DNA from 4 places in the Roseateles sp. PN1 genome. Region 2 is predicted to be linked to each of the others. Evidence: predicted binding sites of a transcription regulator. Region 2 holds the regulator's gene; each other region holds the start of a gene.

Evidence for each region. The regulator sigma-54, encoded in region 2, starts transcription at its own class of promoters, with help from an activator protein. The targets are predictions, from matches to a motif close to TGGCANGNAANCTGCTTT.
Region 1: AABB87_RS00690 (pilin) is a predicted target of sigma-54. The motif match lies at 3,499-3,516, and genes of this name have one in related genera.
Region 3: cydP (cytochrome oxidase putative small subunit CydP) is a predicted target of sigma-54. The motif match lies at 2,219-2,236, and genes of this name have one in related genera.
Region 4: AABB87_RS22205 (PEP-CTERM sorting domain-containing protein) is a predicted target of sigma-54. The motif match lies at 4,892-4,909, and genes of this name have one in related genera.

The regions. Positions count from the first base shown of each region.
Region 1 is NZ_JBCARA010000001.1:189,181-196,520, forward strand. Features, by position in the region: gene AABB87_RS00680 (DEAD/DEAH box helicase) at 1-2,217, opposite strand, end outside; gene AABB87_RS00685 (MBL fold metallo-hydrolase) at 2,483-3,268, shown strand; gene AABB87_RS00690 (pilin) at 3,581-4,045, shown strand; gene AABB87_RS00695 (pilin) at 4,340-4,882, shown strand; gene AABB87_RS00700 (phosphoethanolamine transferase) at 4,983-6,740, shown strand; gene AABB87_RS00705 (MFS transporter) at 6,771-7,340, opposite strand, start outside.
Region 2 is NZ_JBCARA010000001.1:392,832-400,171, forward strand. Features, by position in the region: gene AABB87_RS01520 (bifunctional diguanylate cyclase/phosphodiesterase) at 1-2,757, opposite strand, end outside; gene AABB87_RS01525 (RNA polymerase factor sigma-54) at 2,823-4,343, opposite strand; gene lptB (LPS export ABC transporter ATP-binding protein) at 4,343-5,122, opposite strand; gene lptA (lipopolysaccharide transport periplasmic protein LptA) at 5,119-5,793, opposite strand; gene AABB87_RS01540 (thiol:disulfide interchange protein DsbA/DsbL) at 5,933-6,598, opposite strand; gene AABB87_RS01545 (SPOR domain-containing protein) at 6,653-7,340, opposite strand, start outside.
Region 3 is NZ_JBCARA010000010.1:222,426-229,765, reverse strand. Features, by position in the region: gene cydB (cytochrome d ubiquinol oxidase subunit II) at 1-463, opposite strand, end outside; gene AABB87_RS16555 (cytochrome ubiquinol oxidase subunit I) at 474-2,030, opposite strand; gene cydP (cytochrome oxidase putative small subunit CydP) at 2,027-2,209, opposite strand; gene AABB87_RS16550 (sigma-54 interaction domain-containing protein) at 2,502-3,782, shown strand; gene AABB87_RS16545 (ArsR/SmtB family transcription factor) at 4,414-4,770, shown strand; gene AABB87_RS16540 (TlpA disulfide reductase family protein) at 4,917-5,741, shown strand; gene AABB87_RS16535 (cytochrome-c peroxidase) at 6,377-7,340, opposite strand, start outside.
Region 4 is NZ_JBCARA010000020.1:38,921-46,260, reverse strand. Features, by position in the region: gene AABB87_RS22220 (S8 family peptidase) at 1-1,962, opposite strand, end outside; cyclic di-GMP riboswitch class I at 2,068-2,154, opposite strand; gene AABB87_RS22215 (hypothetical protein) at 2,596-3,213, opposite strand; gene AABB87_RS22210 (flagellar basal body protein) at 3,220-3,519, opposite strand; gene AABB87_RS22205 (PEP-CTERM sorting domain-containing protein) at 4,217-4,840, opposite strand; gene AABB87_RS22195 (FAD/NAD(P)-binding oxidoreductase) at 5,703-6,959, opposite strand; gene AABB87_RS22190 (c-type cytochrome) at 6,988-7,302, opposite strand.

The DNA.
Region 1 (7,340 bases), 200 kb from region 2:
GGCCGCACCCAGCTCAGCGGTGGCGCTGGCGGGCACGGTCCAGCCCTGCGCCACCAGTTCGGCCACGCGGCGCTGCGCCGCGCTGATGCGGATCAGGCGGGCACGTTGCGGGCCGTCGCGCACGATGCGCAAGGCCTCGCGCTTGGCGCTTTCCAGCTCGTAATTCGTGCCCATCCAGCCGTCCAGCCGGGGCGCGCCGCGCGGGATCAGATCGGGCAGGATGCGGAATTCGAAATGTTCCCCGTCGGCGCCGGTTTTCTTTTGCACTTCCAGCTCGGGTTGGGCTTCGAGCAGTTCCAGCCATTGGCCGGGCGCGTCGGCCAGCATCACGGCGGGGTGGCCGACCAGGGCGATGGCCGCCTGCGTCACATCGAGCTGAAAGCTGTTGGCGCCGCTGTAGGGGCTGCGTTCGATGTGGCGCAGCACGGCGTTGTCGCGCGCATGCGGTTGGCTGTTTTTCTTCAGCTTGGCGAGGCTGATGGGTTTGAGCTTCTCGACACCGCGCGCGCTCACGCTGCGCTCCAGCGGCTCCAGCTTTTGCACGCGGGCTTGGCTGTCGAGGGTGAGCGACCAGGCCAGGTCGAGGGCACTGGCCGTTGCACCGGCTTTGCCTTCGGGCTCGATCGCCAGCGCGGTGATGGCGGCCAGGGCGTCGCGCCAGGCTTCGCGCGGGCCACCGAGGAAGGAGACGGGTGCTTGGGCTTGGGCTTGGCCGCCCAGCGCGACCGTGATGCTGCCGAGTTCCAGCCGTTCGGCGGCCTGGGCAGTCCAGGCGGCATGCCAGAGCTGGCCGGTCTTGGTCAACTGGTTCACCAGGGTTTGGGCGGCCAGCGGCTCCCAGCCCGGCGCTGGCTTGCCCAGCCAGGCGGCGAGCAAGAGGCGGTCGGCCGCCTGGGGCAGGCCATGCTCGCGCACTTCCAGGGCGGGCACATATTGCAGGCAGGCCGGGTCGAAAGTGACCTCGCCCAGCCGCGCGCCAATCACATGGGCCCAGCGGCCCCATAACTCATGCGGCGAAGGGCTGCGCGAGCCCGATTCGCTCACGCAGTATTTGCGCGCTGCGTCCCAGAGCTTGGGATCGTCTTGCGCCAGCAAGCAGCACACATAGATGCGCGACAGGTCTTCGCTGAGCGGCGCGCGGCGCAGCTTGTGGGCCTTGCGCACTTCCTTGATGCCCAGCTCAAAAGTGGCGGCGGCCTCGGCCCATTGCCCGCGGGCGGCGGCTTCTAGGGCCTCGAAGGCTGGCAGGGCCGGGTCCTCCAGGCCGGCCAGCAGCTCACGCATGGCTTTGAAGTTCAGGCCCAGCGCTTGCCGCTCGGCCAGCATGGCGCGCTGCGCTGCCGGCACGTCCAGCGGCTTGCTCGTGAAGCGCGCCAGCAACCATTGCTCCAATTGCAAGGCGCGGGCGTCGTCCGCCGGCAAGATGCGCAGGGCTTGGGCCAGCAAGGTTTCCAGCAAATCAGGCGCCACCCGGCCCAGGGCCTCGGGCATCCAGGGGCGGCACAGCACATCGCTCATGCGAGCGGGCTCTTGCAACTCATGCCAATAGACCAGGCGCGACTCGAAGTCGACCCGCGGCATGCCCGAGAACATCAGCAGGCGCAGCAGTTTGCTGCATTCATCGCCGCTGCGAAAGCTCAACCAGTTATTGGGCTGCAGCGGGCTGCCGTGGCCCCCGGCCAGCACCCAGGCCAGCCAGCGCCAGTAGTCCTTGGCCTCGGGCCGCAGCAGCAGGGTTTGCAGGCGTTCGCTGTGTTCACGCACATCGGCCACATAGCCGCGCCCTTGCTGCAGATGCAGCAGGCCACGGCGGTGCAGGGACTTCAGGCATTTGCTGATCTCGGCCGGCGTGAAGGCGCGGCCCGAGGGATAGCGTTGCGCATCGGCCGCTTGCAGCCAAAGCCGCAGGCCTTCCACCCCGCGCGTGTTGCCGGCCAGCAGCAGGGCGTCCAGCAGCACTTGTTCGTCGGCGCTGAGTGCACCGGAAGGCGGGGTGTCGTCAGCATCGTCGTCTGAATCGCCTTCGGCCTCGTCCTCCGCTGCTTCGTGCACTCGCCCGGAAGCGCCTGTGTCTTTGGCTTTGCGCCGCTCAAGCTCACCGGCCGCTTTCAAGGTGCGCGCTTGTTCCAGCAACTCCTCCAGCGTCATGCCGGTCTTGCCCGTGGGGGTGATGAATTTCAGGCTGGTAGCGCCCTTGTTTTTGTCATTGGTAGCCATGATGCGCCCAGCAGTGAAGGGCGGAGTATGCCAAGGGCTGGCGCGCCTGGCCCGGGGTGTCAGGCAGCTTTGCCGACGTGAAGGAAATCACGCATTCACGCCGGGGCATACGCGGGGCGTTCGCCTGCCGGAAAAAACCGGTATTGCGCACTTGCGTGTCTTGGCTGGGTGCGTACATTGCGGTCTCTGGGCGCGTTTCTGCGTGAGAGCACAGCATCTCACACATGCCGCGGCAGGATCCCAAAATCCCCATTTGACCCCCTTCATGAAAATTCGCGTCCTCGGTTGTTCAGGCGCTATCGCCGCCGGATTCAAGACCACCGCTTTCCTGCTGGACGACGATGTGCTGATCGACGCCGGAACCGGCGTGGGCGATTTGTCGCTGGAAGCGCTGGCTCGCATTGATCACATCCTGGTCAGCCACTCCCATCTGGACCATGTGCTGGCCATTCCGCTGCTGGCCGATTCGGTCTTGCGCTTGCGCGCCGCGGCCGGCCGCCCGCCGATTCAGGTGCATGGCCTGGCGCCCACGCTCAAGGCGCTGCGTGATCACATCCTGAACGGTGTGATCTGGCCCGACTTCACCCGTCTGCCCTCGGCCGAGCATCCGGTGCTGAGCCTGCATCCTTTTGAGATCGGCGATCGCCTGCAATTGGGCGAGCGCCAGGTCGAGGTCTTGAGCGCCGCGCACACCGTTCCTGCGGTCGGTTTTGCCGTGGACGGCGGCCCGGCCAGCGGCCACGCCCACTGGGTGTTCACCGGCGACACCGGGCCCAACCCGGCCCTGTGGCGCCGCTTGGCCGAACTCAAGCTCTCGCACCTGGTGATCGAAACCGCCTTCAGCGACGAGGAACAGCAAGTTGCCACCGTCAGCAAACACCTCTGCCCCGCCTCGCTGGCCCTGGAGTTGCAGCATCTGCAAGGGCCGGTGGAGGTGCACATCACCCACATCAAGCCCGGCGAGGTGGACGCCGTGATGAGCGAGATTGCCGCCCTGAGCACCGCCCACAAACTTGCACCTTTGCAGGCCGGACAGGTGATGGTGCTGTAGCCCTGCACCCACGATCTCCTTTTATTGGGGTCAGAGTCGATTAATCCTTGCTGCGATTAATCGACTCTGACCCCAAAATTTTTTCTGGCGCCGCGTAGTGCGGACGTAAATTGTCACTTCCTTGTGCCTCAACCTCTTTGTGTCACCTGGGTTGACAATTTTTGTCAGCCCGTGAGGCCCTTGCCCAGCCGGAGCGTGACGAAACGCACGAGAAGAGCGTTGAAACAAGCTGGCACGACCCCTGCATTCAAGGGGGTTGTCCCCCACCCCTCAACGGCTTTTTTATTTGGCTTCGGCCAGGAGATCTCCATCATGAACATGAAGCGCGTCCAACAAGGTTTCACCCTGATCGAACTGATGATCGTCGTGGCCATCATCGGTATCCTGGCTGCTGTGGCCATTCCTCAGTACAAGGACTACACCTCCAAGACCAAGGCCGGCTCGGCTGTGTCCAGCATGGACGGTGTGAAGAAGGCTGTTGCTCTGTGCGCACAGGAAAATGCCGGGTTGGCTGGTTGCAATTCTGGCGCGTTTGGTATCCCTGCCTGGACGCCCACCAACATCCTGACTACGGTTGTTGCCACGAATGGCGTCATCGTCGCTACCTTCACGCCTGCAGCCAATGTTGGCGCCGATCTGGGTGGCAAGACAATTACCTTTACCCCAGTGTTGACCGATGCGCGTCTGTCGTGGACGGTTGCAACCAACGTTGACCAGACAGCCGCGAAGGCTGTGTATGACTCCATCATCAAGAATTCGACCGCTGCTGGTACCTGATACTGATAGCGAGTCCAGGGTCGACATCATGGTCGGCCCAATCAAAAAAGCGCCTCTTGAGGCGCTTTTTTTTGCTTACCCGGCGGCCGAAACCGCTGGCATGGCAATCTCGGGCTATATCGCCCCTTAAGTCGCTCCTGGGCTTCGCCATTCGAGCCGACATTTGCTGCCGGGCTTGCTGGATGGCGCAAAGGGTCACTCTTTGCTGGCATCGACGGCTTGTGTCATCTTTGTTGACGCGTTTGGTCAGCGCCGGCCTGGTCCTCAGGACGATTCCGTGTGGAAACTCACAAAATGGCCTTGGCCAGGCTTGGCACGCGCCATGCGTTGAAGAGTTGGCGTCGCCCCATTTTCGTCAACCCTCCGCTGCAATACCAGGTGCCTCACATCATGAACATAAAGCGTTTCCACCAAGGTTTCACACTGATTGAATTGATGATCGTCGTGGCGATCATCGGCATCTTGGCTGCGGTAGCGATCCCCCAATACAAGGACTATGTCGCCAAGAGCAGGGTCGCGTCGGCCATCTCCAGCATGGACGGTGTGAGGCTGGCTGTCGCTGTTTGCGCCCAAGACAGCGGCACCGTCACAGGCTGCAATACGAGTAGCAATGGCATCGCTGCCTGGACGGCCACCAATGTGTTGACCAACGTTGAGGCCACAGACGGCGTGATCGTGGCCACCTTCATGCCGGCCACCAAGGTGGGGGCCGATTTGGGTGGCAAGACGATCACGTTCACGCCCAACTTGCAGAATTCACGCCTGTCTTGGGCGGTTTCGACCGATGTAGATGTGGCGGTGATCAGAGATGCGATCGTCAAGAATTCAACGTCTTGATGCTTTTTTGGGCGCCCCGATTCGCGTGACCAAAGCATTGGCTTTTGCCGCAGCCGGCCAGGGCTGCTTTTTAGCTAAATAGAGAACGACGAGCTTGTTGATGCGAGAGATTGAGCGCGGCCGCGATTGGCGTGAAGCACTGGCCGCCGCCATTGTTTTTGTCTTGCCCCTGCTACCGGCCTGTTGGCTGAGCTGGCAAACCCAGGGCCGCGAGGTCGCCGCTATTGACAGGGCCATGCCTTTGCTGCTTTGCCTGTCGGTGACGCTCTGGTTACTGGCGCTCGTCGGCCGCAGTCGCTATTTGCTGGTCTTGCTGGTGCCAAGCGCTTTGTTGGCACCGTTTGAGCTTTTCTATTTGATTCATTTCGCCCAACCAGCCGGCGCCCATGTGTTTGGGGTGATCGCGGAAACCAATCGGGTTGAGGCTTTGGCTTGGATTGGCCCGTGGTTGGGCGCGGTGATCCTGAGCGTCGGCATGATCAGTGCTGCGGTCTTCTGGGCTGCGGCCGTGATTTGGTCGCGCGATAGGCGTTGGTCTCACCGGTCCCGCTACTGGGTGGCCATTGCCGGTACCTTGCTGGTGCTCGGCCAAGCCTTGCTGCTGTGGGCGGAAAAAGACCTGCAGCGCGCGGATGAGACAGAGCTCAATCCCTATCTGACGCATTCTCTGGAGCAGGCCAAGCCCGACTTTCTGCGCGAGTTGGAACCCTTGTTTCCTTGGGGCCTGCCGCTGCGATGGGCGCGCTATATGGAGCACCGCCAAGCCTTGCACGACCATCGCGCGGCGATTGAGGGTTTTGACTTTGGTGTCAAAGCCCGCGAAATCAGCTTTGCCGGTCAGCCCCAGGTTCACATCTTGGTGATTGGTGAGACAGGCCGCCCCGACCGCTGGCATTTGTTTGGCGCGCAGCGCGCCACCACGCCGCATCTGTCGGCACGCCAAGACCTGCTCTTGTTCAAGGATGCGGTGAGCGCAGCATCGGCCACCCGTGAGTCAGTGCCTCTGATGCTGACGCGGCGGCCACCTGAGAATATGTTGGCCCCGCCGGTTGAGGCCTCTTTGTTGACGGCCTACAAGCAGGCCGGCTTTAAAACCTACTGGCTCAGCACGCAAGGCGCGGCGGGGGCGCATGAAACGCCGATCTCGGTATTGGCCAGAGAGGCCGACGAACAGTTCTTCATCAATGCAGTGGATTACCGCGGTGCGGGGGCCTTGGACGGCGATTTGCTGCCGCATCTGAAGCAGATATTGGCGCGCCGCAAGGAAACCAAGCAATTGATTGTTCTGCACACCCTTGGCAGCCATATGCACTACGGGCATCGCTATCCTGAGGGGTATGCGAAGTTCCAGCCGGCGCTGGCTTGGGCAGACAAAGGTGATTTGTGGCGCAGCAGTCAGAAGGATCTCTTGCTCAATACCTATGACAACAGCGTGCTGTACACCGACACCGTGCTGAATCAGGCGATTGAATTGCTGGCGCAAACTGGCCAAATTGCCAGCCTGGTTTATGCGGCCGACCATGGAGAAACATTCTTTGACGGCAAGTGCCCGCGCGGCGGGCACGGCTTTGCGGCCGAGAAGAACTACCGTGTGCCGATGTTCGTTTGGTTGTCGCCCCAGTGGCGCCAAGCGCGTGGCGATGCGTTGGCTAGCTTGACGGACAACAGCCGCCGCGCGGTCAGTACGCTCTCCATCTTCCCCAGCATGTTGGGGTTGGCGGGCATTGATATCGCAAAACCCAATGCACACCCTGATTTGACGAGTTCAAGAGCGGGCTCGGCCACGCGCTTGCTCACTCATTTCGGCGATTTTGATCGCGGTTTTAAACAGCACGCCTGCGATTGGCAGGGGCCGTAATTGCAAGAGCCTTGCTAGTCCGGCTTTGCCTCAATCTTTGTGCGGAGTGGCCGGAAGCCAGTTCTCCAACAGGCCAAACAGAGGTTGACGGCCATGACGAAACTCGGTCAAGAGGTTTTGGTCATGGATGGCTGCGGGCGCGGGATTGCGCGCTTCATTGGCAAGAAACTCGGCGGCGCTTTCCAAGCGATCATGCGTCAAGCGGTGGCCCAGCGATTTTTCATTGAATAACTCGGCTGAGAATGCCGGCAGGGAACCGAGGCGAGCCTGCCGCAGCACCTGTTCCGCATCGGCGCGTTTTTGCAGCGGCATTTGGCTCATATAGGCGAAATTGCTGTATCTCACCACATGCTTGAAATTCTGCTGAGCCGTGAAAAACACGTCAGCGCTGCCGGTGGTATTCATGGCGAAAATGCCACCAGTATTCAAGTGGCCACTCACCTGCTGCATGAACTCGCCTGACAAAAGCAGCGTCATATAAGCGCGCCAGTGAAAGGTGCTGTTCATGAAAACGAGGTCATAACGCGCTTGAGGATGGGCGCGTAACCAGCGCCGTCCATCGTCAATATGAATGTTGATGCGTGGATCCTTGAGCAGACC
Region 2 (7,340 bases):
CTCGGCAGTTTGCGTCTGCCCGGCCATGGGCTTGGGCCATTGCAAGGCCTCGGCGACGAAGGCCTCGATGGGCGTGGGCCGGCCGAACAAATAGCCTTGGTAGGCATGGCAACCCAGCTGCGCCAGCAGATCGCGCTGCGCCTCGGTTTCCACCCCTTCGGCGATGACGTGCAGGCCCAGGCTGTCACCCAACTGCACAATCGCATGGGCAATGGCATGGGCATTGGGCTCGCTGATCAGGTCGCGCACAAAGGATTGGTCGATCTTGAGTTGCTTGAGCGGCAGGCGCTTCAGGTAGGCCAGCGAGGAATAGCCGGTGCCGAAATCATCCAACGACAGGCCCACGCCCAGGCGGCCCAGCTCCGTCATCAGGCGGATCACGCCCTCCACATCGTCCACCAAGGCGCTCTCGGTCAGCTCGATCTTGAGGCGCTCGGTGGGGGCGTTGCTGCGCGCCAGGATTTGCTGCAAGGTGGACAAAAAGCCCTTGTGGCGGAACTGGACGGCACTGACGTTGACGGCCAGGCTCAAGCCCTCCAGCCGCGGCTGACCGGCCCACAAGGCCAGCAGCGCGCAGGCCTGCTGCATCACCCAGGCGCCCAGTGGCACGATCAGGCCGGTCTGCTCAGCCAGGGGGATGAACTGTGCGGGCGAGACCCAGCCGCGCTGCGGGTGTTGCCAGCGCAGCAGCACTTCGGCGCCGGTCAACTGGCCGTGCTGATTGACCTGGGCTTGCAGATAGAGCGCGAACTGGTCGTTCTGCAAGGCGCCGCGCAGGTCCGCCTCCAGCGTGGCGCGCTCGGCCATGGCGGCCTGAGTGACCGGGTCGAAGAAGCACAGCTGGTTGCGGCCGCCCGCCTTGGCTTGGTACATGGCGTGGTCGGCATGCTTGAGCAGGTCTTCGCTGCTGCTGCCGTCGCCCGCGCCCCAGACCTTGATGCCGATGCTGGGCGTGCTGTGGTGCAGATGGTCTTTGAGCTGGTAGGGCTGGCCCAGCACGCGCAGGATCTTTTCGGCCGCCGCTTCGGCATGCTGGGCAGCCTCGGCGTAGTCCTGGCCCAAGTCCTGCAGCAGCACCACAAACTCATCGCCACCCCAGCGCGCCACCGAGTCCTGCGCCCGCACCGTGCCCAGCAGGCGCTGCGCGATGCTTTGCAGCAGCAGATCGCCCATGCCGTGGCCCAAGGTGTCGTTGAGCGACTTGAAGTTGTCTAGGTCGATGAAGAGCACGGCGCCGTGGCGGCCCTGGCGCTGCGCCGAGGCCAGGGTTTGGTTCAAGCGGTCCAGCAGCAGGCGGCGGTTGGGCAGGCCGGTGAGCGGGTCGTTGAAGGCCAGCTTCTCGATCGCGGCTTCGGCACGCTTGCGTTCGGTGATGTCGCGCGTCAGGCCGATGAACAGGGGCTCGCCATCGCGCTCGATGCTGGACACGGCCAGGCTCATCGGGAAGTTGCTGCCGCTCTTGCGCCGGCCGGTGACGTCGCGGCCGACCCCGATCACGCGTGCTTGATTGCCGCCCAGGTAGTTGCGCAGATAGCCATCGTGCTGGCTGGCCTCAGGCTCGGGCATCAGCAGGCTGACATTGCGCCCGATCACTTCCTCGGCGCTGTAGCCGAACATGCGGCAGGCCGAGGCGTTGAAGCTCAGGATCAGGCCGCGCGCGTCGATGGTGATGACGCCGTCCACCATATTGTCCAGAACCGCCTGGGTGTGCTGGGCTTTGTCGTGGTCGCTGCGCCGCTGAGCTTCGCGCAACGCGGCGATGCTGCGCAAGCGACGTTGGCGCAGCCACAGCGCCAGGCCGCTGACCATGGCCAGCAGCAAGCCGGCCCCCAGGGTCTGCTGCCATTGGCGCTGCCAAGGCGCTTCCAGGGCGGTGATCTGGCGACCCACGGCAACGATCAAGGCGCGGTTGGTTTGCAGGCCCGGGGTGCGCACGGTTTGCAAGGCCGTCAGGCGCTCATCCCGGCTGACTAGGGCCAGGCCTTGCTGAACGCTGGCGTCTTGGCCGCTGGCCAGATGGCGGGCCAGTAGCGAGCCCGGCCGGTCCAGCAGCCGGCGGCCCATCCAGGCATTGTTCTGCGGGCGCAGGCTGTAGAGCATGCCGTCGGCGTGAACCAGGGCGCTCCAGGTGTCATCCGAGGTTTGCGCCGCACCCAGCACCAGCTTGAAGTAGTCGGGGTCTAGCGTCACCATGGCCACGCCAGCGAATTGCCCGCGCGCATCGAACAGCGCTCGCGACAAGCTCATGGTGTATTCGCCCAGCGCATTGCTGTAGGGCGGTGAGACATAGAGCATGCCGTACTGCGGCGCCGCTTTCGGCATCAGAAAGTAGTCGCGCGTGCTGGCGTCGAAATTGGGGAGCTCGGCCAGCGAGGTGGCTCGCATGCGCCCGCGGGCATCGATGATGGCGGCCATGCGCACACCGGGCATGGCCTGGGCCAAGGCGCTCAAGAGTGGGCGGGCATCTTGCTGCATCTGGCTGTTGCGCCATTTGCCGTGGGAATCGTCGATGGTCTGCAGCGCCGCCTGAATGCCATGCAGCTGCTGCGCCACGATGCCGTCCAGCACTTGCACTAGGCCTTGCAGGCGCTGGCTTTCTTGCTGCTGCAACTCGGCGCGTTCATGCCTGAGCCCGATGACGGCACACAGCGCGGCGATCATGCAGGCCAGGGCGAACACCAGCCATTGCGCGTGAAATTGCTGAATGCAGAAGACCGAACCGGGGCGGTTCGCCGAATGGGGGGCTGGGCTGGACATGGTGGGCGAGGTGAGGGAGCGTCACCTTAGCGAGTCGCCCCTGCCTCAGCCTTGATGCAGATCAATCAGCAGGGTTTGCGCAAATTGGCCGGGGCGATCTTCAGCGCTTCGCGGTATTTCGCCACGGTGCGCCGCGCTACCTGGATGCCTTGCTCTTCCAGCATGCTGGCCAAGGCGCTGTCAGACAGCGGCTTGTTCGGCGCTTCCGCCTCAACGAATTGCTTGATCAGCGCGCGCACGGCGGTGCTGGAGGCATTGCCGCCGGCCTCGGTGCTCAGGCCCGAGCCGAAGAAGTACTTCAGCTCAAAGGTGCCAAAGGTGGTGGCCATGTATTTGGCCGTGGTGACGCGTGAGATGGTCGATTCGTGCAAGCCCAGCTCGTCGGCAATCTCGCGCAGCACCAGGGGCTTCATGGCCAGGGCGCCGTGGGTGAAGAAGCCTTTTTGCCGCTCCACGATGGCTTTGGAGACACGCAAAATGGTGTCGAAGCGCTGCTGGATGTTTTTAATGAACCAACGCGCTTCCTGCAGCTGGCCACCCAGCGCACTATTGCTGATGCCGCCGCGGGTTTGCCGCAGGGCGTTGGCATACATCTCATTGATGCGCAGCTTGGGGGCGACTTCGGGGTTGAGCATCACCCGCAGCTCGCGGCCGACCTTGCGCACGATCACATCCGGGATCACCGCCTGCGACTGGCCTTGCGCGAAACGCCGCCCCGGTTTGGGGTCGAGGGCGCGGATCAGGGCTTGCGCTTCGCGCAGCAAGGGCTCGTCGGCGCCGGTCAGCGCCATCAGCTTTTTGCTATCGCGCTTGGCCAGCAGTTCCAGGTGCGATTTGCAGATCAGGATGGCGATCACCTGCGCCGGGCTGCGCGGCAACGCGCGCAACTGCAGCGTTAGGCATTCGGCCAGGTCGCGTGCGCCGACACCGCCGGGGTCCATGTTCTGCAGCCACTTCAGGGCGATGCGCAGATGGTCCAGCAGCTCTTCTTGCTCCTCGGCATCGCTGGTCAGTGCCTGGGCGATGTCTTCCAGCGTGTCTTCCAGATAGCCGTCTTCGCCCAGCGACTCGATCAGTACTTGCAAGGCCATGCGGTCGGCCTGGCTGAGGTGCATGCCGGCCAGCTGCTGATTCAAATGCTCTTGCAGGCTGATCTCGGCGAACTCCTGCTCGCTGCGATCGTCGTCGCCGTCATTGCTGGCGCTGCCGCTGTTGTGGTTGCTGGGTAGTTCGCGGATGCCGTCGAAGTCATCGCGCTCGGTGCCGTTCTCCCAATCGTCGCGCTCGGTGCTGCCGAAGTCTTCGGCCCGCAACTCCGGCGTGCTCTCGGCGTCGGCGTCGGCGCCGCCGCCCAACTCGGTGTCGGCGCTGCTGTCGTCGGAGGCGCTGGCGCGTGGCGGCTCGCTGATCTCGGGCGCGGCCACGCTGATGTCATCCTCGGTATCCAGCAGCGGGTTCTGCGCCATCATCTGCTCGATTTCCTGGTTCAACTCCAGGGTCGAGAGTTGCAGCAGCCGGATCGATTGCTGCAATTGCGGGGTCAGCGAGAGATGCTGGCTCAGGCGCAGCTGAAGCGACTGTTTCATCACATGCGGAAGTTTTCGCCGAGATAGACCTTGCGCACATCGGCGTTGTCCACAATCTCGGCGGGCGTGCCTTCGGCCAAAACGGCGCCTTCGCTGATGATGTAGGCGCGGTCGCAAATGCCGAGGGTTTCGCGCACATTGTGGTCGGTGATCAAGACCCCGATGCCGCGCGCCTTCAGGAAGCTGATGATGCGCTGGATCTCCAGCACCGCGATCGGGTCGACGCCGGCAAAGGGCTCGTCCAGCAAGATGAAGCGCGGCTGGGTGGCCAGGGCGCGCGCGATCTCAACACGACGGCGCTCGCCACCCGAAAGCGCGGGGGCGGGGCTGTCTCGCAGCTTTTCGATGCTGAGGTCGTGCAGCAGGTTTTCCAGCAATTCATTGATGCGCGCCTTGCTCAGCGGCCGGCCATTGGCATCGAGTTGCAATTCCAGCACCGCGCGGATGTTTTCTTCCACGGTGAGCTTGCGGAAGATCGAAGCTTCCTGCGGCAGATAGCTCAGGCCCAGGCGGGCGCGCTGGTGGATGGGTAGGTGCTGGACCTCTTTGCCGTCGATGTGGATCTCACCAGCATCGGCGCGCACCAGGCCCACGATCATGTAAAAGCTGGTCGTCTTGCCGGCACCGTTGGGGCCCAGCAGACCCACCACCTCGCCGCTGTCCACGCCCAGGTGCACGTTCTTGACCACTTTGCGCACGCCGTAGCTCTTGGCCAAACCGGTGGCGTCAAGGCGGCTGCGCGGCGCGCTGCTGCCGCTGATCGGGGGCGCGCTGCTCATGGCGCCTTTTTACTGCTGGGCAGCTGGGTGCTGGGTTGCAGGGTCAGGCCAGAACTGGCGGCGGGCTCGGCGCTTGCTGCCGAGCCTCGCGGCATGATCACCACGCGGACGCGGCCGGTGGGGTGGGGCGAGGTCTTGCCGCCGTCCAGGGTGAACACTTCGCTGCGGTTGTCGTAGACGATCACGGCGCCGCTGACCTCGTCGGCCACCGAGCTGCCCATGGTGCGATGCACCACCGCATTGCCGATGAAGCGCACGGTGTCGCTGCGGGTGTCGTACTCGACCTGATCGGCAAAGCCTTCGATGGCCTCGCCGGGAATATCACGGGCCTGGCGGAAGGACACCTGCTTGCCGGTCTGGCCATTGGCATAGGCTTGAAAGTAGCCGTCACCGGTTTCGCGCACATCAATGCGCTCGGCCTTTAGCAGCAAGCTGCCCTTGCTGAGCACCACATTGCCGTTGAACTCGGTGCGCTGGCGCGCCATATCGACCCGGCCACCCTGGTCGGAGGCGATGTTCAGTGGTTTGAACTGGTCGGCCTTTTCGGCGCGGGCGATGGTTGCGGCGCCGAGCATCAGCGCCACGGCCAAGGCGACACGGCCAGCGTTGGCGATGTCTTGGGCGACGGCTCTGGCGCTAGGGCGGGATGGGCGAAGGCAGGGTGTTTTCATGGCGGCACAATTCTTGCAGACCATTCTAGCCCTGCATCTTCAAGCGCAGCCCGGCGCCACCCCAAATTGCAGGAGCGGCACCTAGGCTGAAGAGATCGACCTGCCGCGCGCGCGGCACGGCAGGTTTTGCAAGCGGGCCTCAGCCCTTGCTTGAGCGTGCCAGCTTGATCAGATAGTCGGTCACCGCCAGTGCTTGCTGGCCATTGACGACTTCACCGGCACCGCGAACGCCGGCAATGCCGGGCGAGGTCAGGAAGCGGCCGGCGATGCCGATGGCGGGCACGCCGTCGATGCGGTAGTCCTCCGACAGCTTGCTGGCTTGTGCGCACTTGGTCTGCACGCCGAAGGAGTTGTAGGCGGCGGTGAACTTGGCCATGTCCAGGCCCAGGCGGCCGGCCAGAGCCATCACGGCCTTATCGTCCTCGGGCATATCGCGCTGGAAGGCGTTGAACACGGCGGTGTGCACTTCGGCTTCCTTGCCCATCGCTTCGAGAGCGAAGAACAACTTCTGGTGCGATTTGATGTTGGCACGGAAGCCCACATGCACGCGGCGGAAGTTGACGTCGGCGGGCAGCTGCTTGCTCCAGGCCTCGATGATGGGATCAAAGGTGAAGCAGTGCGGGCAGCCGTACCAGAAGAACTCCAGCACATCGATCTTGCCCGGTGTGGAGGGCAGCACCTGGGACAGTTTCAGGTATTGCTTGCCTTCCACCGGCGTGCCTTGTGCCAAGGCCAGGCCTGGCAGGCTGCCGGCACCTAGAACGCTCAGGCCCAGAGTGGCGGAGAAATCGCGACGCTTGATCATCGGTGAGATCCTTGGAAATAAAGGGGAGTGAGAGGGGGTGAACTCAAGCCGCCATCAGCGCTTGACGGTGACCAAATTGGCTTCCATGCCGGCGCCTTCAACCTTGCGCTGCTGCGCTTCGGCTTCGTCGCGGGCGTCGAAGGGACCCAGGCGCACACGGTACACGGTGCGGCCGGATTGTTCGCGCTCGGTGATCTTGGCGCTCAGGCCCTGCATGGCCAGCTTGGCGCGCTGGGCCTCGGCGTCGTCGGACTTGGTGAAGGCACCGGCCTGCACGAAGTAGACGTTCGGGTCTGCGGCGGGTGCGGCGGCGGCTGCCTTGGACTCAGGCTTCTTCTCGCTGCTGGCCTTTTCGGTGGCCTTGTCGCTCGATTTTTCAGCCGCCTTGCTTGGCGCCGAAGCCGGCGCATGGCTTGGTGCGTGGGCGGGCACGGCAGTAGGGGCGGGCTCAATAGCGGTGGCGGCGGCAGGCGCCGTGCTCTGCACCGGTGCAGGCATCGTCACCGGCGCGGGGCTGACCACGCCGCTGGCGGCCTTGGCGCCGGCCTTGCCGGCCAAGGGGGCGTTGGGGTCCCAGTTCTTATTGCGCAGGGCCTCTTCGGCGTCTTGCTCCGCCGTGCGCTGCGGCACCTTGTTGATGAAGGGGATGGGCACCTTGGTGATGTAGAGCGCCACGCCCAGCGCGACGGCCAAGCCGACCAGCAGGCCAACGATCAGGCCGAGGACGAAGCCCCCCTTTTGT
Region 3 (7,340 bases), on a different contig from region 2:
ACACCAGATAGTCGTCGAACTCAAATGGCACGCCTTGCAGCAAGTTACCGAAGGCCACGCCGAAGATCAGCGGTGGCACGCTGCCTCCGACAAACAAGCCCCAGTCCCAGGTTTTGCGCCAAGTGCTGTTTTGGATCTTGCTGCGATAGTCAAAACCGACCGGTCGGAAGAATAGGGCCCACAGCACCAGTAGCATGGCCCAATAGAAGCCGCTGAAAGCCGTCGCATAGACCAACGGCCAGGCGGCAAAGATGGCGCCGCCGCCGGTGATGAACCAGACCTGGTTGCCGTCCCAATGCGGTCCAACGGTGTTGATGACGACACGGCGCTCCTCATCGCCGCGTCCGACGAAGGGCAGCAACGTGCCAACGCCCATATCGTGCCCGTCCATCACGGCAAAGCCGATCAGCAGCACGCCGACTAAGAGCCACCAAATCAGCTTGAGAGTGGGGTAATCCATCATGACGCTCTCCTCAGGCGTGAGTCGGTTCGAATTGGTAGCGGCCAGTGCCCAAGCTACCCGGCCCCTGCCGAGCGAACTTGATCATCAGATAGACCTCGATGATCAGCAGCACGGTGTAAAACCCAACGAAGCCAGCCAGCGAGCCGTACAGGCTCTCAACGCTGAGCGTCGACACACTCAGATGGGTGGGCAGCACGCCGTAGATGGTCCAAGGCTGGCGACCGTACTCAGCCACAAACCAGCCCAGCTCGCAGGCAATCCACGGCGCAGGCAACATCAGCACGGCCCAGCGCAACAGCCAGGGACGGGCACGGCATTCGCTCTTCAGGGTGCTCCAAAAAGCTAAGCCGAAGAGCAGCAACATGGCAAAACCTAAGCCAACCATGATGCGAAAGCTCCAGTACATGGGCGTTACTCGCGGCACGGTGTCGTTCATGGCCTTGTCAATCATGGCCGGCGTGGCTTGGCTGACGTCACGGGTGTATTTCTTCAGCAACAGGCCGAAGCCGAGGTCACCCTTGGTGAGTTCGAGTGTTTTGCGTGCCTGGAGGTCGTCGCGGTGCTTGCGCAGCGTTTCCAGCGCCATCACGGCACTGATGCCATTCACAATGCGTTCGCGATTGCGGGCTTTGATGTCATGGATGCCCGGGATTTGCTTGCTGAGCGAGCGGGTGCCGATCATGCCCATCACATAAGGCACTTCGAGTGCCCAGTCGTTCTTTTGCTCGGCTTCGTTGATGCCTGCGATCACATTGAAGCTGGCCGGCGCAGGCTCGGTTTCCCACATGGCTTCCATGGCCGCCATCTTGGTCTGCTGGGCCTCGCCAACGGTGTAGCCGCTTTCATCGCCAAGCACGATGACCGAACAAACGCTGGCCAGCCCGAAAGCAGCTGCAACACGGAAACTGCGCTTCGCAAACTCAACATCGCGTCCGCGCAGCAAGTACCAACTGGAGATGGACAGCACAAACATGGCACCGGTCACATAGCCGGCCGACACCGTATGCACGAACTTGGCTTGCGCATCGGGGTTGAAAACGATGGCCCAGAAATCCACCATCTCCATGCGCATGGTCTGCCAGTTGAACTCAGCGCCGACCGGGTTTTGCATCCAACCGTTAGCGATCAAAATCCACAGTGCCGATAGATTTGTGCCGACAGCCATCAAGGTAGTGACCAACAGATGCTGAGTCTTGCTGAGGCGATCCCAGCCGAAGAAGAACAGGCCGATGAAGGTGCTTTCGAGGAAGAAGGCCATGAGGCCTTCAATAGCCAATGGCGCGCCGAAGATGTCGCCGACGTAGTGCGAGTAGTAGGCCCAGTTGGTACCGAACTGGAATTCGAGCGTGATGCCGGTGGTTACGCCAAGGGCGAAGTTGATGCCAAAAAGCTTGCCCCAGAACCGGGTCATATCCTTCCACACTGCCTTGCCGGTCATCACGTAGACCGTCTCCATGATCACCAGCAGCCAAACCATGCCCAGGGTCAATGGCACGAACAGGAAGTGGTACATCGCAGTGGCGGCGAACTGCAGCCGAGAGAGATCGACGAGTTGTTCAGAAATCATGGCTGAGCTCCAGAAGCGGGAAATGCGGAAACAGCAGTTCCAGCTAGGTGAGCAGCAGTACGCTGTGGATCAGTTGCGACCCGAAGCGGGCGCACGAAAAGGCCCCAAATCAGCAACAGTGCCAACAACTTGATGGCAATTGCTAGGGCGAGGTGATGGGTCAATGGCTTGTGCTTCATGCCTTCCCATTCGCAAGTGCCATGCCACCCCATCGCCCCTTGGAAAAGCCCGCTCACAGAGAGTGCTTTGCCCATAGAGGCGCATGGTGGGATCAAGCGCTTCTGCCAGAATTGCTGAATTGACAAGTGCCATAAATGGCAGTCAACTGACATTTGTGGCAGTTGATCGGTCGACGGCCGGGTCGAGCGCAAAGACAGTTGCAGCCAGTTCAGGGAGAACGCCATAGACAAGTTCACTACGCCAACGGTGCCGGCAGGCGCACCATTCGAGTTGCTGTCTTTTTTGGAGGAGATGCCCGAGCCACATATCCTGCTCGACGATCAATACCGCATCGTGGCGGCCAATCTGGCCTACCGACAGCGCTTCAGCCCCCACAACTCGGTGATCGGCCGTCACTGTTATGAGGTTTCGCATGGCATCAGCGTGCCCTGTGACCAAGCCGGTGAGTCCTGTCCATTGGCCCGTGCTCGCACCAGTGGCCGCCGCGAGCGTGTATTGCATCTGCACCATACGCCGCAAGGCGAAGCCTATGTGAACATTGAGCTGTCACCCCTGCGAGATGCCAGCGGGCGGCAGGTCTACTTTGCTGAAAAGATGGAGTCGCTGCCGGTGGCGCGCGGTGTGCCTGCGTCCGAGGGCTTGGTGGGGCGTTCCCCGTCGTTTCAGCACATGCTGGGCTTGGTCGCGCGGGTGGGCCCCTCCCCAGCCAGTGTGCTGCTGCTTGGTGAATCTGGTACCGGCAAGGAGCTGGTGGCCCGTGCGGTTCACGACGCCAGCGTGCGGGCGGCCAAGCCCCTGGTTGTTGTTGATTGCGCCAGCCTGCCCGATGCCCTTTTTGAGAGTGAGTTGTTCGGTCACGAAAAAGGGGCTTTCACCGGCGCCCATGGGGTCAAGGCGGGCTTGGTCGAGTCGGCGAGCGGTGGCACCTTGTTCCTCGATGAGGTGGGCGATATTCCACTGACCATGCAGGTCAAACTGCTGCGCTTTCTGGAGAGTGGCACCTATCGCCGCGTCGGCAGTACAGACTTGCGACACTCTGATGTGCGCTTGGTTTCGGCCACTCACCGTGACCTCGCCGCGATGGTGGCTGATGGGCGCTTTCGGCAGGATCTGTTCTACCGGCTCAGCACCTTTCCTATCCATCTGCCACCACTGCGCGAGCGGGGGGCCGACATTCCCTTGCTGGCGGAGTCATTGCTGGCCCGTGTTGCCGCCGGCCGCAAGCTAGTTTTAGGACCCGGGGCACAGCGTGTGCTGGCTGACTACGCTTTCCCTGGCAATGTGCGGGAGTTGCGCAATGTGCTGGAGCGCGCAGCGCTACTCAGTGACGGTGAGAAAATCGATGCGCTCACCATTCTGGCTGCCTTGCAAGTGGGCGCAACTGCTGGCGGCGGTTCGTGTTGCGCGCCGCAAGCGGCAATTAATGGTCGCAAGCTGCGTCAGCTCGAAGACGAGGCCCTACGCGCCGCCTTACAGCGGCATGGTGGTAGCCGCGACGACCTAGCGGCAGATCTGGGCGTTAGCGTTCGAACACTGTACCGGCGGCTAGCTAGATTGGACGCGGTTTCCTGAGGTTTGCTGCGGGGAGGCTATGGCGAGGGTGGCACAACACAAAAAGGGCGTTTCCAGAACGTGGGGCCGTGTGCCTATGCCAACGCAAGCGGCTCCGAGTGACGCCGGCGCCAAGACCCTGGCGGCATTGGTTCTGACGAGTACCCAGTAGACGCAGTGCGACGCCACATGACACTCCGAGCGGGGTCAGGCCCGGATCGCTACAGGCCTTGCCATGCTGCATCGGCAAAGTTGTTGCTCCAGCACCCTTTTGCTGACAGTGATGTTCAGCGTTTCTGCCCAAAAGCAGGATCGCATGGCCATTCTTGGAGGATGCGGAAATCGCCCTGGGTCAGCGCCTGATCAAGAAACATCGCTGTGCCGATTGCCATGCCGAAAGTTCGGCGGGGACAGTTCAGGCGTTTACCGAGCGATGGAGCGCGCAGAGACGGCGGGGCTTCGCATGGCTTGGTCGAGCAATGCCATACCGAAGCGAGTCCTCGGCATGTTCCCGGAGGAGTCATCAACGGCCAAGGCCGCAGCCTTAACAAGAAATTCTGCAGCTGCAAGTGAGCACGCTATAGGTCCCTGGGCGGCTATATCGTTAGATGCGAATATGATAATTCATCGGTCACCACAACAACAGAGAGCTATGGACCCGCGCAAAACCGAAGACAAGGTTTTTGAATCGGTCGCTGAACTGTTTTCACTCCTGTCCACACCGATTCGGCTGAAGATCATCAGCGCCGTCTGCCATGGCGAGAAGAATGTTTCCGAGTTGTTGAGCGAAATTGACACCACACAGCCGAATATGTCGCAGCACCTGTCGACGCTGTACCGCAGTGGTGTGCTGTCTAAACGCCGTGAAGGCACCCAGATTTATTACAAGCTGCAAAGCGACCGGGTCGCCGCGCTGTGCAGGGCGGTCTGCACCCAAGTGGCTGCCGAACTTGACCCTGAGACCGAAATCGAGACCAAGGAACGCTTGATGCCGGCGGTGGCACGCTAAAGGCTAAGCCTTGCTTGATTGCTGCAGTAAAACGGTTAGCCCGCCAGGGCTCTTTGCCCAAAGGCTCCTTGGTTTGCCTGCGCCAGGTAGCGCAGAAGATGATCGGCTCCGCTGCCGACAAGAAACCAAGCTGAACTAAAGACACCATGCAATCCGTCGCACTCGGTCCCCTGGCAATTCCACTTGCGCCACTGTTGATACTGCTGGCCGCGCTGCTTTCGCTTGGGATAAGTCACTTGCTGCTCCGTCGCCAGGTAGACGGGCCGAATCTAAGCAAGTTGGCTGGCGACGCGCTTCTGAACGCGGCCTTCATCGGGCTGCTATTTGCTCGGCTTGCTTACGTGGCGGAGTATGCGGGAGCCTATTTGGGCAGCCCTTGGGCACTACTTGACATTCGCGATGGTGGTTGGAACGCCATGGTTGGATGGCTTGCAGCAGCGGCCTTTTTGCTATGGATAGGACGTCGGCAAGCGGCCTTGAGGCCCACACTTGCTATCGCGGGTCTGGCTGCGGCAACTCTCTGGCTGACCATAACCGGCTTGATCCAAGCGTCCCTGTCGGACCGGCCAACCGAGGGCTTGTTCCAAACCTTGGATGGCGGGCCTGCAAAGAGCCTTGCTCAAGCATCACAGGGCAGGCCGATGGTGCTGAATCTCTGGGCCACTTGGTGCGGCCCCTGCCGGCAAGAAATGCCGCTGCTGGCTCAGGCCCAAGTCGAGCATCCTGAGTTGAGTTTTGTATTCGTCAATCAGGGGGAGTCGGCCACAGCGGTACACAGCTATCTTGCGTCCCAGCGTTTTGCTTTGAACGGCGTCCTGCTAGACCCCGCCTCTGCATTGGGACCCGCGTTAGGTTCACGAGGCCTGCCAACCACCATTTTCTACGATGCAAACGGGCGCTTGGTCGATGCGCATATGGGCGTACTGAATGCGGCGGCCCTGAACATAGCTCTGCGAAAAATTCAGAACTAAGGCAGCCGCTAGGCGAGGGCTCTTCGAAAGGGTCAAGGTGCTTCTCACGCACGGTGCAACAGTCCATTGCCGAGTTTTCCGGCCACGGTGGCCTGAATGGGCTGAGCCGAGACGGCTGGGACATTGCCCGACCCAAATGGCGCTAGGCCATCCTGCGCACTAAAGCCGAAGCTGAGCCACGATCAAGCTCTGCTGTGCTCCACTTCGTCGAACCCGCATGCTTCCGCTTGGCCGCTAAGTGGCTCTTCGGTCTGGCTTAAATCAGCGGCGGCTTATGGACGTTAATGACTGCAGTGGGTGGTGAGCCATGATGGCATCTGGCAGCTTCTGGGCGACTGACTTTGCGTGTGCGACCGACTGCTCCGGGCATGTTTCTGACGGTGGCGGCCGGCTGCAAGGTGCCCATAGCAGTCGACCATTGCATCAGGTAGTCCCACTCTGGACGGCTCTTTGCATATGCTCTTTCGCCACGCACCAAAGACCGTCGTTACCAGCACCGACCATTGAATTCTCCTTGCCGGAAGTCCGGTGCACTGCCCAAAGCCGAAGTTCGCTCAACTTCAGCTTTGGTTTATGTCTGCCCGGGCGGTGGCGCGCCTGCTGGCGATTTACTTGTGTCCAAGTTGATTTTGGATTCAAGGCGATAGAGATTCAATGAAAGTGGGCAGTGGCCGCCCCGAACCCTGTGCGCCGACGGCGGGAATCACCGTCCAGCTGTCTTGACCGAATTGGGCACCAAAAGTGCCGGGCGTCACCAGGCGAGTGCGGTCACCCGCGTGGCCGTTCAGCAGCCGCAACTCCGGGTGGTCAAACGGGGCCCGTTCATAACGCACACGCTCATCGGTCAAGGATTTCAGGAACTCCAGCAGGTCGCTGCGGGCCTGCGCATCCAACTGCAATTCAGACTGGCCAAAGATGGTTCCGAACTGCTTGGAGGTGCCCGCGAAATTGCCGCCGCGGGCATAGAACTCGATCACCTGTTCTAGCGTGGCCATGCTGCCGTTGTGCATATAGGGTCCGGTCAACTCCACATTGCGCAGCGTGGGGATCTTGAAGGCCGCGTCCGTCACCAGCAGCATGCGCTTGTTATTCACGCCTGCCGCCAATTCGGCCTGGGCTGCGGCAGCGGTGGGCACAAAGGCGCCGCTTGGATTGATGCAGCTTTGTGTGCTGTGCGGCTGCGGCTGCACGCCCTGGGCTTGCGTGAACACACTGGGATGAGGCTGTGGCCGGTTCAGCGCAATCGAGGTGGGTAAGTCGCAGGCCCGCACGCTCAGCACCCGGCTGTCTTTGACGGCGCTGCTGTCGCCGGTGAGCAGCTTCAGGTACTGGGTGGCATAGGCCAGCTCGTTGCCCCAGTCGTCCTTGCCGGCCAGGCCTATATCCCATTCATCACGGCCCACGCCAGTGGCGGCAAAGCCGGTGTCGACAAAACCAAAGCCTTTTTTGCCGGCCATGCGGCTGACGATATTGCTGGACGTGGTGTTGCGAAAGCCCGGGCCACTGAAGCCCCAGGGCTTGCTGGCCACCAGAGCGGCATTGGTGTCCACCGCTGCCGAGGTGAAGTTGGGCCCGATGTGGCAAAGCGCGCAATGGGCG
Region 4 (7,340 bases), on a different contig from region 2:
CGTGGCCAAGAACTGCGGCACCCATTCGGCCGCGGTAGGGGTCTTGCGTGCCATGGTGCCGCTCAGTGCCGTCAGCAAGGCCACCGGTGCAGCAGGCCGCACTATTTGGGCGCTTTTTACGCCACCGGTGTAGCTCAGTTGAGGGCCGCTGATGCCTGTGACGGCAAAGCCCAGCACAGGCAGGTTGGCCCAGGGTGCGGCACCGCTGGCGATGCTGCACAGACCGTTGGCGGCCGTGGTGCAGCTGACTTCAGCCGCCATATTCGAGAAGCGAGCCAGCACCTTGGCGCCACTCACTGGCGCGCCCGCTTGGTTGACCACCTTCACGGCGGCGTCGGCCTTCCAGTTGCCCGTCGAGGGGACGCTGCTGGTCAGCGTGATGCTTTGCAGCAGCACCGGCTTGACCGTCGGTGCAGGCGCAGGCGCAGGTGTAGGTGCTGGCGAAGGAGCAGGTGCGGGGGTGGGCGTCACAGCCGCGCCCTGGCCCGCGAACAGCAGGCTGCGGGTGGTGGAGGCTGAAGCGCCCGTGATGGCGTTGAGGCTGGCCTGGGCCAGCAGTTGCGCCCGCACTTGGGCCGGCGCCATCTGCGGGCTGGCTTGCAGCAGCAAAGCGACCGCGCCGGCCGCATGGGGTGCGGCCATCGAGGTGCCATTCATCGCGACCACCGCACTGGTCGAGGCGTGGCCGGCCGAGCTGATGGCGGTGCCGGGCGCCCAGATGGCGACACATTGGCCCCAGTTCGAGAAGCTGGCTTTGACATCGGCTTTGTCGCTGGCCGCCACCGTGATCAAGCCTGCAGCTCGCGCGGGAGACTGGGTGCAGGCGTCCACATTGCTATTGCCGGCTGCCGCCACCACGCTGAATCCTGCCGTTACCAGTCGCTGCACGGCGGCGTCCAGCGTCGTCGAGGCGCCACCGCCCAAGCTCATATTCACCACGCCGGGGCGTTTGCCGTTCGCGGCTACCCAGTCCAGCCCCGCCAGCACCGAGCTGCCAGTGCTGGAACCTCCGCAGTCCATCACCCGCACCGGCACCAAACGCGCGCCGGGCGCCACACCCAAGGTGGCCCCGCCCACCGTGCCGGCCACATGGGTGCCATGCCCATTGCAGTCGCCAGTGCCGCGGCCGTCGTTGATGGCTGAAAAGCCTGCCACCAAGCGGGCGCCAAACTCGTTGTGCGGGTTGATACCAGTGTCCAGCACATAAGCGTTGACGCCATCGCCCCTCAGGCTTTGGCGAAAGCTGTTGTCAAACAGACGTGCACGCTGGTCAATGCGGTCAACACCCCAGGCACGGGCGTCCAGGGTGCGTACGCCGGCCACTTGGCCGGTCGAAAACACGCGGTCGGGCTCGACCGCATCTACGCTGGGGTTGCGCGCCAATTCGGTGGCCACTTCATGGGCCTGCGCCCAAGGCACGGTGATCACGAAACTCTCCACCGCATGCGAAAACTGCTGGCGCACCTGCGCCCTCGGCGACACCGCCAGGACCGACTGTGTCACCACGGCATCCACCGCAGTCGCAACAGCCGAGGCCTTGGCGGCCAGTTGCTTGGCATGCAGGGCGCCGGCGGTGGCTTCTGCGTCGCTCGCGCTCCCCTCAGCGCCCTCGCCGCCGTCACCCGCCGCCGTGGCACTCAGCATATAGGCACGACCGCTGTCCATCACCGCCGCCGGGTTCAGCCGCACGATCAGGCGGACCTCGCTGCCATCCGCTTGCGGATCCGCCTGCCGCTGCTCGGCAAGCACGGTGGCCTCCTCGCCGGGCGCCCAGAGTTTGAACACACGACCCTCCACAAGCACGGAGGCTTCGGCCGCCGCTACCGCGTTAGCACTGGCCGGGGCTTGTGCCTCCTCAGCACCGCCGCCGCAACCCAGCAGGGTCAGTGACAGGGCACTGGCGGCCCAAGCGGCCGGTGTACGAAAGAACCCGATACGGTTTGGGAGGAAGTAAGGAGTCATGGTGGCCGCGCGCAAAAAGATTTGAGGCGAGGGCCACGCTGTACAGCCTGCTCAATCCGACCACATTCGTTGATCGATTTGTGCCCTGGGGCAAAGCCCAGTCAGGCCGGCGGCCCCGCTGCCATAGCACTGTCGTGCTTTAGGCCGGAAGCTTTGCGTCCCTGTCTTTCGACAGGTTTGCCCTCGGTGAAACAGCTGCCAAGAGCAGCTCTTTTCGAACCACTGGTAACAACTTGATACGAATTCTGCGCCGATTCAAAAATTAGTGCCTGTGCTCGCTGTGTCGCCAATGCCCAATCCATGACGAATGCCGCGATTTTGTTTTTCTGATGCACGGCTTTCGGCCTAACGGCTTGGCCGCTTGGCGCACCTTGAGGCCTCCGCGGGCGCGACAGGCTTTCAAAAACCCGAGCGCTACAGTTTGGCGATGCTGCAGCCTCACCGCTACAAGCTCCCTCAACTAAAGCAATTTAGCGGTGCGGGGCCGGCGCGCTTACTTTTGTTCAGCGATATCGCCTTGAAGATGGAAAAACCAGCCCAAAGAACTGCAAGCCTTGAGGTCGGTTCTTGGCCGATTTGTGGCAGTCGCGAGTTGGCCAGTCCGCTCCATCGGCAACTCAGGTCCCCAATAGCCTAGCCCTTGGAAACCGCCGGCGCTGCGGCACGCAGCAGCTTCGGAATCTCGCCCTCACACATCGTTTGGCTCTTGGCGTATTCCTCTGGACTGTCGAAGAGCACTTGGCGGTACTCGAGTCGCTTCCATTCCTGCTTCGCGAACCGCATCACAGAGGCCGAACTCAGCGGCCCGAAGCCGTGATATTGGAGATGTCGAAACTCGTACGCAATCTCGCGGTAGATCTTGACGTGGGTCCACTCGTGCCTGCGGACCAGCGCCTCGGCACACGAGCCGGGAGGCAAATTGCTCGCGATACGCAGGACCGGCCTGACAAACTTCAAGATCACTTGAAGGCCTGAGCAAGTCGCCTGCGGCACGACGGAAATCTCCGTCTGAACGATGACGTGACCCAGATGGACGCCCCTTTCGGAGGCCCCAAAGGCATTGCCGAGCTTCGTGATCTCCGCCGTGGATTTCGAGGTGTCGACTTCCGGGTCAGCAAAGTACTCCGCTGAGAAGCGCACCGGGACGTCGCAAGGCCGAAGCGGCTGCTCGGAGGGCGATACCGTCGGATCAGCGGCGCGCGCAACTCCGTAAAAACCGATCAATGCGAGCAGCGCCGGCCGTAGCAGCATGGCGCGTCAACCAAAGATGTTCAGTAGCGCGCCCATCATCTTGTCTTGCGTCCTGAAGACCGCCAGGTTAGCAAGAAACGAATTCTTCGCTTGTAACTCTGCAACGACATCCGTCTCAGTTGCATTGCCCGGCTGGGCCGCCTGCGACGGTGAGGTGCTCACTCCGGCTGCGCCTGGCTCCGACGCCTGCTGCACCTGCTGGCGCCGGAAATTGGGCGTGTTGAGGTTCGCGATGTTGTGAGCCGCCGCGCCGAGGCTGGTCTGGGCGGCGTTCATGCCTGAGAGGCTGATGGAGGAGGTCGACATGGCGGTACGTGTGTGAGACACATAGTACCGGGGCGGCCCTTCTTGACCCATGTGGGCGGCACGACAAAGCAGAGAGGACTGCGGCGCAAGTCACGCCGTGCCCGACGGCGACACCTGTTTCGCCCCGGGTTTCGAGGAGGCCAAATGGTCTGAGTCAAGCGACGGCGCCGTTGACCAAGACGGTCGGCGAACCGAACGTCAGCGATGCGGCACTTGTTTCAACTGTCGGCCCAGCACGGGCTGGGACATTTCGGGTGCATTGATTTCGAGGCAACTCAGTGCCCAAAGCGGGTATCGGCCCTGGTCGGTTCAGTTCACCTCATCGCCCCATACCGGCGGTGCCCGGCGGGGAATTGGAATGTCGAAAAAGCCGGTTGATGCCCTTCAAAATTGAGACTTGACCCTCGCTTCCATGGTCAATCGCGACTGGGATGATCCGTCCAGCCAATTGCATGAGCGTTATCAGGCAAGCGATTTCGACACCAAGACGCAGGACAAGGTGGTTGGCAAAGGGGTTCGGGTGCTTGCTGGGGCAAGGGACAGGTATCGACCTTAGATTTGAGGCCTGACCGCGAGTTGCCGTGACCCCGAGTTGCCGATTTTCAGACCGGTCGCGCTATGCACCGCGAAAAGCAAAGCGGCGACCCGAAGGTCGCCGCTGTGAGCAAACGTACAGCGGGCAAGCGCCCGCTTGCCATCATGCCTTGCGGCGACGGCTCAGGCCCAGGCCTGCCAAGGCCACTGCGACCAGGGCCAATGCGCCTGGCTCAGGCACGTTGACGGTGATGTCCGAGCTGACCAGACGGGCGCCGTTGGCGTCGGTCACGTACAGGCGGAAATCGGTGCTGCTGGCCGAGAACGGGTCGAAGTTGAATGGACTCAGGAAGTTCATTTCCATGTTCCATGAGTTGAGCGCTACCGGGCCGAAGGCGGCGGTGAGCTCGCTATCAACAAAGTTCACGCCAGCCGTCTGGTCCGAATCGATACCCAGGAACACCTTGCAGCCTGTGCAATTGGCGCCAAGGTTGTACGAAAAGTCGAAGCTCCAGTTTGCATAGTTCTTGCCGTCCGGTGCATACGTGCCGCTCTGGGCGTAGAAGTTGCGCACACCGTCGTTGGCCAGGAAAGCGCCGTTCTTGTAGGCATGTGCGCCGATCGCGACCATCGCGCCGCCGGCAGATGTCTGCTTGTTGAACAGCACGTCTTGCAGGCCCGAGCTGCCGGCCGGCGGCCAGTCACCGCCGGTCAGAGTGGTCAGGCCAGCCTGGGCGGAGAAGGAAACAGCCATCAAGGCGGCGACAGCGGTGAGACGACGAAACATGGGGAACTCCTTGGGTCAAGGTTGTTAAAGTTTGGCGTCAATGCCAAAGGCTAAGCAGCAACCGTGCCACCCCCTAGATCAAGGGCCAAAATCTATAAGAATCAACAATTTGCATATGGGAGGGTAAAAACCCTTGGTGGTTCGATGTAAAAAATTCCGACAGAAAGTGCTGCGCAGAAACCGGACTCAATGCACACAAGTGGGCGATGGAGCGACCTGCGACGCAAGGTCCAAAACTGGTTCTCGCGCGCAAACAGCCTCGGATTGCGGCGCATCACAGTCCTCTCAGAGTGGTGGGCCGCCTGCTGGCGTAATGCGCGGGGCCTCAGGCTCGGCTCAGATGTGCGCCAGTGTTTTGCGCACCTTAGGGCGATCGGCGATAAATGCGACCTGATTCATTTAGCCTCCACACTGAGGACACAGTAGCGAAAAAGCCTCGTAGATCCGCGCAATCAACACCGCCCACAGGTAGCGCGCTTGGGTGTAACGGGTTCAGAGTCATCAAGGACGGGCACCCTCGAAATACTGCTTCTATGATCAGTATTTTGTACGTCGATGTGTCACGCTGGTACGAAGAATCGGCAAGGTTGAACGGCGGACTGAATGCCCGGTATGGGCATATTCTGTTGAAAAAGTCGTTGATCGCCATGACCGTGCTGCTGCCAACGCGGAGGCGAAGACTGCACAGAATGCAAAACGACAAGGGCTCAAGTGACTAACGCCGCTTGATCGAAGAGCTTGACGCGGCTCGATTGACTTAAGGACTTGAGGTTGAAAAGGTCGTTGCCGGATCGTCGGCGGTGAGTCGCAGCGCCGAGACTCGCCGTGTTTGAGCGCGTCATCGGACTGCGATCGGGGAGCATCAGGCAAACGAGTCCACCATCAAGGCCTTGAACCATTGGTTCATGTCATCAAAATTGTCACCGTTCCAACCGGACGAGGCACTGGCGCTGGCGGGCACTGCCTGCATTGTCTTTGACAGCGGATCGTATTGAAAGACGACCGTCAGCCAAGAGGCTTGCGTGCGGGTGATAGTTGAAAAGCAGGCCGAGTTCGTGACTGGCGCTTGATCCGGGGCCAAGCCACCGAAGTAACGCACCAACGCATCGGCGCATACCTTGGCCTCCTGGTTGGCGATATGACCGGCCTTGGGCTGGGTGGTGGCGCTGGAGTCGCCAATCACATGCACCTTGGGCGCGCTCAAGCTGGCGTAGCTCAGCACATCGACCGGCGCAAAGCGGCCGTTGGTGGCCGTCGCCAGGCCGGTTTGTTCGATCAATTTGCCGGCTCTTTGGGGCGGGATCAAGTTGATGACATCGCCATGCACCGCGCCGCCATTGGTGTAAAGCACCATCTGCCGCTCGTCAACCGAGGAGATTTCGACGTTGTTGTGGTATTCGATCACATTGGCATGCAAGCCGAAGAAGGCTTTAGAGAAATTGTCTTTCTCCACCACGATGTCGGGGTTCGCATCCAGCACGATCAGCTTGCTGCCTGGCTTCTTGGCCTTCAACCAGTCGGCCACCAGACAAGCTCGCTCATAGGGGCCGGGAGGGCAGCGATACGGCGTCTTGGGGATCGTCAGCAGCACCGTGCCGCCCGCGCGCATCGCAGCCAACTGCTTGGCCAACTGTTCGGTTTGCACGCCGGCCGACCAGGCATGCGGCATGCGGCTGGGATCGGTCTGGCCGGGCAGCAAATCAAAGCGCATGCCCGGGGCGAGGACAATCTTGTCCGCCACCAGGCGCTGACCCGAGGCCAGCAAAACTGAGCCGTTGACGGCATCGACTTCCAAGACCTCATCCGTGACTAACTTAACACCGTGACGGGTCTTCAGGGCGTCATAGCCAAAGCGCAAGCTGCTCATCGAACGCTGCCCGGTCAACACCAGGCTGCTCATGATGTTGGAGACATAGGCGGGGTTTCGCTCGATCAGCGTCACTTCCAAGCCGCCATTGCTCCACAGGCGCAGGTACTTGGCCACGGTAGCACCAGCCATGCCGCCGCCCACCACAATCACCCTGCCTCCCGCACCGGCGGCTTGGCTGGCCAGGGGGTGCCAAGCGGTCATGCCGGCCGCAGCGGCCATCGCCGCTTGAATGAGTTGACGTCGCTTCATTGCAGACTCCTTTTGATTGATGCGCGGCTCAACGCTGCGTCGATAGCCATTGCGACAGCTCGCGCAGTTGCGCATCGGTGTAGCCCAATGCGTGTTTGGTCATCAAGCCCTGACCCTCGCCGCCAGCCTTCATTTCCTTGAGCTCCTTGTAAACCTCCAGGCTTGACTTACCGGCGATGCGCTCGAAGCCAGGCCCCTTGCCATTGGTGCCATGACACTGGAAACAGTTCGAGGCCAGCAGGCGGCCGGCCGGCACCGGCGGCGTTTGTGCCTGGGCAGCAGTTGCGAGTAAAAAAGGCAGCAGCGCTGCTGCGCCGGACAGGACAAGTCGCTTGCATTGCATAGAGGCCTCCTTGCAGGATAGAGCGGTTGCGATGGGCC